3 regions of the Formosa agariphila KMM 3901 genome follow, and region 1 is predicted to be linked to each of the others. Evidence: riboswitches for the same ligand, from Rfam matches in the RefSeq annotation. Region 1 holds a riboswitch; each other region holds the start of a gene.
What was found. A riboswitch is a leader RNA that binds a small molecule or an ion and turns the genes downstream of it on or off. The one in region 1 is predicted to bind cobalamin.
Positions count from the first base shown of each region.

Region 1 (4,261 bases):
TTCTTCTTAAAACCCCAAGGCCTGAACATGGTGCATCAATTAGCACACGGTCGGCTTTATCGTATAATTTCTTAATAACTTTAGTCGATTCTATAGGACGTTGTTCAATATTATGAGCACCATCGCGTTTTGCACGACGTTTTAATTCATGCAATTTATGCGCATAAATATCTAAAGCAATAATTTGTCCTTTGTTTTCCATTAAAGATGCCAAGTGTAATGTTTTTCCACCTGCACCAGCACAAGTGTCTATAACACGCATTCCAGGTTCAACCTCTAAATATTTAGCAACCAATTGAGACGATGCATCTTGCACTTCAAAATGACCGTTTTTAAAAGATTCTGTTGTAAAAACATTGGCACGCTCTTTTAATTTAAGCGCATCAGGATAGCCTTTAATAAATTCCGTTTCGATGTCGACATCAAAAAGGTCGGCTTGTAACTTGTCTTTAGTTATTTTTAAGGTGTTTGTTCTAAGCACAACATCGGCTTGTTGGTTTAAAGCAGCAATCTCTTTAGTCCAAAGTTCCTCACCTAATTCTTTAGCACCAATTTCGTCCATCCAATCGGGAATCGATTCTTTGAATTTTCTAATTTTAGACAATTCATCAAAACGTCCTTTAATTTTACGTGTCGGTGTTTTTTCAAAATAAGACCAGTCTGGTAACTTAATACCTTTCAGTGTTGCCCATACGGCAAATATTCTCCAAATATTATCTCTATCGTAAGGCTCTTTTACTTCTGCTATTTCAGCATATAGGCGTTTCCAGCGAACAATCTCGTAAGTTGTTTCGGCTACAAAGCCACGGTCACGACTTCCCCAGCGTTTGTCGCGTTTTAATAATTGTTGAACAACTTTGTCGGCATAAACTCCTTCATTAAAAATGAGCATTAATCCGTCTACTACCGCAAAGCATAAATTTCTATGTAATCGCATTTTGTGTATTTAAGGCCACAAAGGTAAGTTTAATTAATTATTTTTAGCCAAAATTTTAATAAATGCGACTAATAGCGAGCCTTTTACTTTTTGTTTTAATCAGTTCTTGTAAACAAGATGTTCAAAAACCTTCAAAAATTTACAAATCTGTTGAAATTCAGGATGTTTATAATGACTCTTTAAGCATACGTGCCATTGAACTTATGGGCGATGGCACCCTAGCTTTTGCTGCAGATAAAGGAACTTACGGATTATATTTTCCAAAAAAGGAGCAAGTGGCAACATCAAAGCAACTTCACGATTCTGTGCCGTTACATTTTAGAGCCGTTGCACATACATCTACCGATTTTTTTATGTTGAGTATTGAAAGTCCTGCATTATTATATAAAACAGGAGACGATGGAAGCATGAAACGCGTTTATAAAGAAGAAGGCGAAGAGGTGTTTTACGACGCTATGACGTTTTGGAACGATAAAGAAGGTATTGCGGTAGGCGATAGTGTTAATGGTTGTTTGTCTATAATTATTACTCGAGACGGCGGCGAAACCTGGGCGAAGTTACCTTGCGAGAACTTACCTAAAGCCATCGAAGGTGAAGGCGCGTTTGCTGCGAGTAACACCAATATTAAAGTGTTAGAAGATAAAGCATGGATTGCAACTACTAGCGGAACTATTTATTATTCTGAAAATAAAGGTGAAACTTGGATTACAATTGAAACGCCAATGCAGAACACAGAAGCAACTCAAGGTGTTTATTCTATCGATTTTTACGATGAATTAAATGGCTTTGCTATTGGTGGAGATTACACCAAACCCGATGTAAATACCAACAATAAAATGAAAACTGTCGATGGTGGAAAAACATGGCTGCTGGTTGCAGACGGTGAAGAGCCAGGTTACAAGAGTTGCGTGCAATATATGCCGAATCGTAATGCTGAAAGTTTAGTTGCAGTTGGTTTTAATGGTATTTCAATGTCGAATGACCATGGAGAATCTTGGAAACAAATTAGTGAGGAATCTTTCTACACTATTCGTTTTTTAAATGATTCTATTGCCTATGCTGCAGGAAAAGGGCGAATTTCGAAGCTCGTTTTTACAGAATAATTCAAACTTTTAATTAGTGTTTTCTGCGCTACAAATTTATATACTACTTATACAAATAGAAACATAATATACACCTGTTATTATAAATACAACTCCTGCAATGGTATGCATACCAGATTCAATCTTCGTAATTTTAGTGTAAAACATATCCACTTTTCCATCTGTAAAGGCTAATAAATAGGTGAAAAGAATTTAAGATAGGTTTTTATAATGAGATATGATTTTAGTCATCTTTTATTATATGGATTCAACTTAATTTTGCTCTGCTTTTAAAGGAAATCTTTCATTAAAAAATAAATGATAGAAAGTTAGTTTAGGAATAATTTTAATAATATGAAGCACAAATATAGATGCGTTAAGTTTTAATTATTTAACTAAATTTGCGCTTTTAAAAGTATAAAGGGAAATGGTTGTTGTGTTTTTTTAACACTAACATTAAAAGAGAATTCGGTGTGAATCCGAAACTGTCCCGCAGCTGTAAGCTCATAACGGAAACCTAATTTATGGTCACTTTTCAATAGAAGGGGAAGGCCAGGTGAAAGGAGTAAGTCAGAAGACCTGCCATTTTTTATTAATTCAAATAGCTTTCGGGGATAAAAGCTGGGATTAGAATCTTATCATTCTTCTCTTTAGGAGTAGCCATGTTTTAATGTGGTTAGTCTACCCTCGACTGCAATAAATTAATTGAGGTGAGGTTTTCAAAATCGTTATATAATTTTATTTTAATTACGTGTATCACGTGTTTAAGTTCGGTATCTGTTTTTGCACAAGAACAAGATAGTGTTGCTGCAACTTCGCTGAAAGAAGTTGTGTTAAAATATAATATTACACAGCATAAAAAACATGAATCTCCTGCACCAGTACAAACTTTAGATGGAGAAACTTTAACCCGATTAAACAGCTTAAATGTTGCCGATGCCATTCGGTTTTTTAGTGGTGTACAACTTAAAGATTATGGCGGTGTTGGTGGTATTAAAACCGTAAATATTCGTAGTATGGGATCGCAACATACTGGCGTGTTTTACGACGGCGTCCGTCTTGGAAATGCTCAAAATGGTCAAGTCGATTTGGGTAAATATTCTTTAAGCAACATGGAACAAGTAAGCTTGTACCAAGGGCAACGTACAGATTTAGACCAATCGGCAAATGCTTATGCGTCTGCAAATAGTATTTATTTAAAATCTAAAACTCCAGATTTTAGTCCTGAAAAAAAGTACGAAGCAGATGTGACGTTCAAAACAGGTTCTTTCGGATTGGTTAATCCTTCGTTTGCTTTCGATTATAAATTATCCGATAAAATTGCTGCTCGAGTAAGTGCCGAAATGGTGTCTGCAGATGGCGAATATAAATTTAGATACAGTAATGGGAGTTACGATACGACAGCGGTTAGACAAAATGCAGATATAACTTCGTATCGTGTAGAAACGACGCTATATGGAAATCCGTCTGATAAAACGAGTTGGCATGTAAAATACTATCATTTCGATTCTGAACGTGGCTTGCCAGGTGCCATTGTAGCCAATCGATTCAATAGGTCGCAGCGTTTGTGGGATCAAAGTAATTTTATTCAAGGCGAGTTTAAACATCAGGTTAACGATTCTTACTTCTTTGTTGTTAGAGGTAAATATGCAGATGATCACACACGTTATGTCAATCCCGAAATTGTATCTCTAGAAGGTGTATTAGACAACAGGTATCATCAGAAAAAATATTATACTTCTATTATAAATACGGTTAAACTGAAGCCGTTTTGGGAAGTGTCGCTCGCATCAGATTTTGAAGAAAGCACCCTCGATGCAAACCTCTATCGTTTTGCATATCCTAAACGGTTTTCTATGTTAAATGCACTAGCTAGTAACTTTCATTTTAAACGTTTCAATGTTCAGCTAAGTGTATTAAGCACAACTGTAAATGAAACCGTTGAAGCTTACGATTCGGCCGATGATCTTCAAAAATTCACACCTTCAGTGCTTGTTAATGTGCAACCTTTTCAGAATTCAGAATTCAGATTACGTGCATTTTATAAAAATATTTTCAGGATGCCAACCTTTAATGATTTGTATTACACATTTGTAGGGAACACGTTTTTAAGTCCAGAATATTCCGAGCAAATCGATTTCGGCTTATCGTATCAACATACAAAACAAAATTCGTTTTTTGAAGTCCAAGCCGATGTCTATAAGGTTTGGGTAACCGATAAAATTGTAGCTGTTCCAGGAGC
Region 1 covers NZ_HG315671.1:917,822-922,082, forward strand. The annotation lists gene BN863_RS03970 (RsmB/NOP family class I SAM-dependent RNA methyltransferase) at 1-937, opposite strand, end outside; gene BN863_RS03975 (WD40/YVTN/BNR-like repeat-containing protein) at 1,000-2,040, shown strand; cobalamin riboswitch at 2,431-2,620, shown strand; gene BN863_RS03980 (TonB-dependent receptor plug domain-containing protein) at 2,730-4,261, shown strand, end outside.

Region 2 (4,261 bases), 1.5 Mb from region 1:
GCTCCAAAAACAGTTAATTCTTGCCATGATAAATTCCCTAAACTACCAAAGCCCCAGAAGACATAACGTTGTAATTGTTCTGCAGAACTGAAATAAGATAAGACGCCCACTATGGCACCTGTTATACTTGCAAACATAAGTCCGATGATTAAAATCGACATGGTATCTCGTACCCGTGACGATACAATTAACACCGCCAATAACACCATAAAACTCCCTAAACTTGCGGCAATAACCACACTCCATTTAGACGTTAATAAAGCAGCACATGTTCCACCAAAAAGCCCAGAACCTAAAATCACTAAAGCCACTCCTAAACTCGCCCCTGAACTAATACCAAGAACAAATGGTCCTGCCAACGGATTACGAAATAACGTTTGCATTAAAAGTCCAGATATTCCTAAACCCGAACCAACTAATATGGCTGAAATGGCTTTTGGTAATCTATAATTTAGAATGATGTAACGCCAAGATTCGTTACTTGACGTACCAAAAATACTATGAAAAACATCTCGTAACGGAATAGACACAGATCCCAAACTGATATTAATAAAAAAACTACAAAACAGTAGAAGAATTAAGACTATAAACGCGTTTCTATATGTCTGTGAATTTGGCAATTAATTTAGCTTTTTAAAGAAGAACAATTCATGATCTTGAAGCAGTTCTGGATGACAAATTTTAATTAAATCTTTTAAAACCAAATCTGGTCTAGACTGTCCCAACTCATAATACAACACCCCGCCTGTGGCGCCTTTTGTATTAGACATGGTATAGATGTTTTGCTGCTTAAACGCATCAAATTTGGTGTAGTGTACATTGGCGTCTACCAAATCGTTTAAACTTGAATATATAGAAGGATTAATCCAAATATCAGCCATTTTAGCCTTGTTAAATACGGTTTCAAAATTTAAAGCTAAACTTCCTGAGCCTTGTGTGTTTTTCCAAAGAAAATTAGCATTTGCATCTTTTAAAAGTTGTGCTTCAGGACTCGTTCCATTTGGCATATACCAAACATCTTTATACATAGCTCCGCTAAAAACACTTGGTTTTTCTGTTACATTTTCGGCTAAGGTTTTGGCTTTTAAATATTCAGATTCAATATCGTTATAAACCTTATAGGCTTTAGCTTCTTTATTAAATAGTACACCAAATAATTTTATCCATTCTGCTTTGGCTAAAGGCGAAGCTTCTACCCAATCTCCATTAAAAATCACAGGTATATTGGCATTCTTAATCATCTCTAAAGACCGGTTACTACCATCTACACCAAATGCAATTACAGCATCGGGATGTAATTCTAAAAGTACTTCTGTATTTATCCCTTCGTTTTTACCCAGTTCACGAATATCTTTGCTTTCAATTCTTTTTCTTATGTTTTCTGAAGACACATATTGTGTACCCGGAAACCCTATTAAGGTACATGCCACATCTAACAATTCTAAACTTGGTAAATGGGTTGTAGATGTCACCACAACACGCTCTAATGGCACAGAAATTACAGCATCAAAATCATCAGAGTTTAAAGACGCTTTATTAGGGTTTGTCTTATCGACTAATGCATATTTAAATGTTTTTTCTGCTTTGGGCCACGGACTATAAATTTCAAGAATTTTATAATTTTCGAACGTTTTCACAGAAAACCCTTTTGCATGTTTTAATACCAGTTCTATACTATGTTCTTCAGGTATTTCCACCGATTTAGTGTCGTTTTTACAACTAAAAGCGAGCACAAAAAAGACGATAATAAAATATTTTAACTGAAAAGAATTCATTTAATTAATCTTTAAAATGAGCGATTTATAACTGATAAAAATAATAATTACTAATTTATTTAACAGTAAAAACACTTCAAATGTAAGCATATAAAATCTAGACAAATTAAAATAAATGATTTTTTAATTAAATTAATTTGGCTTAACCACTCGTATACTTCACATAGCTCTACCTCTTATTTTTGAATAATTAAAACTTACTTCACTCAAAATAACATTCAAAAGTTCATATCAATAAGGTCTTTAAATTTTTGAAAAAAACTACCCTACAAATAAACTAGGTTTAGCATACTGAATATTAATAAATGTCTTATTTTTGAATCGAATTTTGGTTCATATCATGTAACGTGATGGATTAAATGGGAATTGAGTGTAAATCTCAAACTGTTCCCGCAACTGTAATCTTAGTTTTGCTTTGCAAAATGCTTGTTATTAAAACTTCAATACACCACTGGTTTCAATTAAAACTGGGAAGGTAAATAACAAGACGAAAGTCAGGAGACCTGCCAAATTCAGCATAAATAACTGACTTTCGGGCAAAAGGTCTTAAGATATATGAAACAAAAACTAATCCTATTTTTTTTATTTTTCGTGTGTGTTCCTACGGTACTCCTTGCACAAAACGATTCTATCCAGAAATTAGATGAAGTTTTAATTACCACCGATAGCCAACTAAAACTGTTTAGTGACACCCAATCTGTGTTACAGCTAAATGATAGCGTGTTACGCGTCAATCAGCCACTACTAACGTCCTTGTTAAACTACAACACTCCAATTTATTTTAAGGAAAACGGATTAGGTATGGTCTCCTCACCTGCTTTTCGGGGTACGACTGCTCAACAAACCGCTGTAGTTTGGAATGGCATTAATATCAATTCGCAGCTGAATGGACAAACCGATTTTAATACCATAAACACCTCTAGTTTTAATAATGTTAGTGTGCGTAGTGGCGGTGGCAGTGTCATTTACGGCAGCGGTGCTATAGGTGGCAGTATTCATTTAAATAATAGGTTCAATTATTCTGAAGGTTTTCAAAACAGCTTACTGACTAACTACGGAAGTTTTAATACGTTTCTGCTAGATTATAAAGCCAATGTTACAGTAAACCGATTGAGCGCTAATATTGGAATCAGTAGAAATAGCTCTGATAATGATTACGATTTTGTGAATTCTGATGATTACAACCATAACGGAAATTATTACAACACGAGTCTCACCGCTAATCTGAGTTACCGACTTAACCCAAAACATCTACTAAATTTTTACAGTTATGTGTTTGATGGCGAACGGCATTTGTCCTTAATTCTGCCTACAGAAACGCCCACTAAATATAAAGACTTTAACACACGACAATTAATCGAATGGCAGAGCTTTTACAATACAATTACCACCAAATTAAAACTCGCCTATTTAAGTGAAAACTATAAATACTTCGGAAATATAAACACCGATACTTATACATTTGGATCTGCTGAAACGGTTATCGCAAAATACGATGTGACCTACGTCCCTACAGATAATGTTACTGTAAACGGAATTATAGACTATACCCAAAATAATGCTGAAGGGTCTAGTATAGCAAACGAAAAGCGACATATTGGTAGCTCGAACCTGCTTTTTAAACATCAATTAAATTCGTGGTTTTTATATGAAATGGGAATCAGACAAGAGGTGACTAATACCTATAACAGTCCGTTTCTATATAATGTAGGCTTACAATTTCAAGTTGCCAAGCCGTACACCATTACAGTTAACGGTTCTAAAAACTTCAGAATTCCTACGTTTAATGATTTGTATTGGGAAGGTAGCGGAAATCCTGATTTAGCTCCAGAAACGGCCTATCAAGCAGAAATCGGGAATCATTTACAGTTTAAAAACGCTAATATATCTCTAACAGCTTATTATAATGACATTAGTGATATGATTCGTTGGGTACCAAATGGCAGTTTATGGCGACCTATTAATACAGACCATGTTATGACTTATGGCCTAGAAGCCTTGGCAGGTTATAAACATGATTTTGGAGAACATCACATCTCCGTTAACGGAACCTATGCGTATACCGTTTCTGAAAATAAGGACACCAAAAAGCAACTTATTTATGTGCCTTACCACAAAGCAACAGCTAGTTTAGGATACAACTATAAAAAGATTTCCGCCGTATACCAATGGTTAGCCGTAGGCAGTGTTTTTACCACAACCGATAATTTGTCTAGATATGAATTAGATGCCTATCAGGTTTCAAATATAGGGATAGATTATGCTATTTGTAACACACTAACGCTTGGCGGAAAAGTAAACAACCTTTGGAATGTTAATTACCAAAGTGTAGAAAACAGGTTTATGCCCGGACGACATTATTCAATTTATTTAAACTTTAATATATAATTATTTAACTATGAAACAAATCAATACACTTTTTGCCGTGGCATTTGCTAGTGCCGCACTTTTTAGCTCTTGTAGCAGCGATGACGACGATAATGATT
Region 2 covers NZ_HG315671.1:2,375,255-2,379,515, forward strand. The annotation lists gene BN863_RS10230 (FecCD family ABC transporter permease) at 1-620, opposite strand, end outside; gene BN863_RS10235 (ABC transporter substrate-binding protein) at 621-1,775, opposite strand; cobalamin riboswitch at 2,088-2,300, shown strand; gene BN863_RS10240 (TonB-dependent receptor plug domain-containing protein) at 2,331-4,163, shown strand; gene BN863_RS10245 (YncE family protein) at 4,174-4,261, shown strand, end outside.
Region 2: it holds a riboswitch for cobalamin, as region 1 does, so the genes downstream of both, BN863_RS10240 (TonB-dependent receptor plug domain-containing protein) here and BN863_RS03980 (TonB-dependent receptor plug domain-containing protein) in region 1, are expected to answer to the same signal.

Region 3 (4,261 bases), 590 kb from region 1:
ACTTTACCTGGTGTTTCGGCTTCCAAAACAATAGGCTGGGCTTCTGTACCTACTCCTTTAAATTTAATAATAATGTCTGTCCATACACCGTTAGCCATTACTAAATGGTCTCCTGGTTTTGCAGCTTTAATGGCTTGGTCTAATTCTTTCGCATTGTTTACAATTGTCTTTCCTGCTTGTGCGTTAGCATGAACTGTAAATAAAACTGAAAGAATTAAAATTGAAATCGTACTTTTAATTTTGTTCATTTGTTTTTAGATTAAATTGGTTAACCAATTTGGTGAACCAAAAGTACGAATTTAAACACTCCTATTCAAAAGGAAACTATGAAAATTATCTTAATAATGACTGTTTAAGCTTAAAAACAAATAAAATTACAGACGAATTGCGTATTAGATCTTAAATTAAATATATAGACTGGAGAACTTACGTAATGTAGACGTGTAAATTAAAATATAGATTGTTTAGATTCTGTAGTAAAAGCTTCTAGAAATTTCATGCCTTTATAAGAATTCCCTTTTTTATTCAGTTTAGGACTCCACACAGCAATAGCGTAACGATCGGGATGTACCGCAACGATACCGCCACCAACTCCACTTTTTCCTGGCAAACCCACTCTAAAAGCAAATTCTCCAGATTCGTCGTAAAATCCACAGGTTTGCATGAGTGCATTTATACGTTTAGATTGCTGTTCTGTTAATATAGGATGTTGGTCAGAAATTCTGCAACCGTTGTTGGCTAGAAATAAAAATAATTGAGACAGTTCCATACAGTTCATTTCTAAAGAACATAGATTAAAATAAAAATCTAACACATCTTCAGGTTCATTTTTAATATTTCCTAAAGATTTAATATAGTTACATAACGCGATATTTCTATACCCAACTTTCTTTTCTGAGGCAGCAATCTTACTTGAATAGTCTATTTCTGGCTGATTGGCAATATCTCTTACAAATGCTAAAAATTCTTCTTTAGGATGTTCCAGTTCACTCAATAAGATATCAGATATAACTAATGCTCCAGCATTAATAAACGGATTTCTAGGGATACCATTTTCAGCTTCCAACTGCACAAGTGAATTAAACGCATTTCCTGAAGGCTCTACATCGACACGTTCCCATATTTTTTTACCTAAAATTTTATAAGCCATAATTAAAGACAATACTTTGGCAATACTTTGAATTGAGAATTTATCGTAACAGTTACCCACTCCAAAATTAGAATGATCCATAGTAGAAATGTGCACACCAAAATTTTTAGAGTCAATCCGCGCTAATTCTGGAATATAGGAAGCGAGTTCTCCTTTATCTTCTATATCCTTAACGTCTTTATAAATATTCTGAACTACCGCTTTAAAATTCACCTCTTCTTGTATTAAATGCATACCGCTTATTATGATCCATAATCTTTTGCTAATGTAAGAAATAGAATCGGGAAAGGGAATCTGCTATCTTTTTACTTTTTGTTCACATTACAAAAGGCCCTTCGTTAAAAATTTAAAATATGATATTCAATCTTACTGCTAGTTTTTTAAAAAACGCTGTATACTCATTCTACCAATTACAATCTAATTACTCCCATCGGCACTAAGATTTACACAACATATAAAAAGACAAACTGGAACTTATTAATTATACATTACTTTTATTCAAAATTGTCCACACTACCATGATTAATGCAATTCTTATTGATTATGAATTTAATGCTCTTACAAACCTAAAATGGGAAATTGAACTTTTTTGTCCCGAGGTTAACATCTGTGACATGTTCTCTAATCCTTTAGAATCAATTTCTGCCATAAACAAATTAAAGCCAGACTGTGTCTTTTTAGATATAGAAACGCCTAAAGAAGAATTACTTCCTTTTTTAAACCAACTTAATTTTAAAGGTTTCGATTTAGTTATTACCACGACTTATACGCATTACGCGTCTAATATTTTTAATAAAAACTCGTTAGAACATATATTAAAACCAATAGATAGTGATGAGTTTATAAAAGTAATTGGTAAAATAAAAAAGCATAAAAACGATAAAAATTTAGGTCACACATTACAACAAACCATCATACACTTGTTACAACAAAAGTAAAGGTAACTCAGTCTTTACATACTCTTTGTAATCTACTAATTGAATAAACTAAAACGGTTATCACACTATTTTTTAAAATTGTCAATAAGTTATGATAAGTTAATTATTAAAACTTGTTTATAGTAGATAAATTTGCATCCAATTATTAATGGTTATTAAGTTTAACAACTTGATATTAAAAGGGAATTCGGTGAAAATCCGGAACTGTCCCGCAGCTGTATGCTCAACAAACGAAACCCAATAATGGTCACTGTTTAATAGAATGGGAAGGCCGGGTTAACAGAGTAAGTCAGAAGACCTGCCATTTAACATTAATTCAATGTGCTTTCGGGGATTGAAGCAAGAATTAGAAGATTACTATGGTCATTTATGTCTAGTTATCATATCTACTTCTATCTTCTTTTCCAAAATTATTACAGCACCGAATAAATTTAGGATTAACAACTCATGGTTTAAAATCTGAAGAATAAGTTTCATGCCTGTATCTAAAGCTATTTTAGAGTTCAAGACATTGGTTATTTAAGATTATTAAATCTACTTAATATGGTAAACATGGAAATAATTCAAATTATTAAAAGAAATTTTAAGTCAAAACCTTTTGACCTTCAGAAAATTACAGCTGCCGTTACAAAAGCAATGCAAGCCGTTAACCATGGTACAAGTGATGATGCCGAATTAATAGCAAAAAATGTATATGCCGAGCTTTTAGAGCGTCGCGATCAAGACAAAGATTACGTACCTACTGTAGAAGAAGTACAAGATATTGTCGAGAAAAAACTAATGCATAGTGAGTTTGTAGATGTTGCCAAAGCGTATATCATTTATAGAAACAACCAAACGCAAAGTAGAAAAAGTAATATTTTCGAAAAACGTATCAATTTAAAACCTTACGAGTACCCTCAACTATACGAATATGTACCAGCTATTCGTCATTCCTACTGGATTCATACCGAATTTAATTTCACAAGTGACATCCAAGATTTTAAATCGGCTTTAACACCTGTAGAACAAAGTGCTATTAAAAACACCATGCTTGCTATATCTCAAATAGAAGTGGCTGTTAAAACGTTTTGGGGTGATATTTATCACCGTATGCCTAAGCCAGAAATAGGATCTGTAGGTGCTACATTTGCAGAAAGTGAAGTAAGACATCACGATGCCTATTCTCACTTATTAGAAATTTTAGGATTAAATAGTGAGTTCGAAAAATTAAAGAAGAAGCCTGCAATAATGAAGCGTGTCCAGTATTTAGAGACGGCTTTAAAAAATGCAAAAAGCGAAAATAACGAAGAGTATGCAGAATCTGTATTATTATTCTCTTTGTTTATAGAACATGTGTCTTTATTCTCTCAGTTCCTTATCATAATGGCTTTTAACAAGCATAAAAACATGCTTAAAGGAATTTCGAATGTTGTAGAAGCAACCTCTAAAGAAGAACAAATTCATGGCGATTTTGGTATCGACCTTATCAATATCATTAAAGACGAACACCCAGAATGGTTTAACGATACGTATAAGATTATGATTCAGCAACTATGTGAAGAAGCGTATAGTTCTGAAAGTAAAATTATAGATTGGATTTTCGAAAAAGGTGAATTAGATTTTATTCCGAAAGCGGTAATAAACGAATTCATTAAAAATCGATTTAATAACTCTTTAGAGAGTATTGGAATTAATAAAATATTTGAAATTGATCAGAAATTATTAGCTCAAACGGAATGGTTTGATGACGAAATAATTGGAACAAAACATGGAGACTTCTTTGTTAAACGTTCAATAAATTACAGTAAAAGAGCCCAAAGTATAACTAGCGACGACTTATTTTAAAAAATGGAAAACAACACTTACAATCAAGACCCTGTTACAACAACATCAGAAAAAAATAATGCTCAAAATTTAGTCGATGCTAGGCACGCGGCATTACACACTAAAAACGGTACCATAGAAAATGATTCCTTTGGGTGGTTAAACGAAAATAGCCGTAAATTTTTAGAATCGGGATACCTTACAGAAGGTGTAAATCCAGAAGAGCGTATTAGAGAAATTGCAGATTGCGCGCAAGACATTTTAAAAATGCCTGGCTTTAGCGATAAATTTTACAACTATATGTCTCAAGGTTTTTATTCGCTAGCCTCTCCTGTTTGGTCTAATTTCGGACAAAAACGTGGCTTAC
Region 3 covers NZ_HG315671.1:1,512,737-1,516,997, reverse strand. The annotation lists gene BN863_RS06430 (chondroitinase-B domain-containing protein) at 1-248, opposite strand, end outside; gene BN863_RS06425 (glutaminase) at 449-1,384, opposite strand; gene BN863_RS06420 (LytR/AlgR family response regulator transcription factor) at 1,669-2,088, shown strand; cobalamin riboswitch at 2,221-2,408, shown strand; gene BN863_RS06415 (ribonucleotide-diphosphate reductase subunit beta) at 2,641-3,915, shown strand; gene BN863_RS06410 (ribonucleoside-diphosphate reductase subunit alpha) at 3,919-4,261, shown strand, end outside.
Region 3: it holds a riboswitch for cobalamin, as region 1 does, so the genes downstream of both, BN863_RS06415 (ribonucleotide-diphosphate reductase subunit beta) here and BN863_RS03980 (TonB-dependent receptor plug domain-containing protein) in region 1, are expected to answer to the same signal.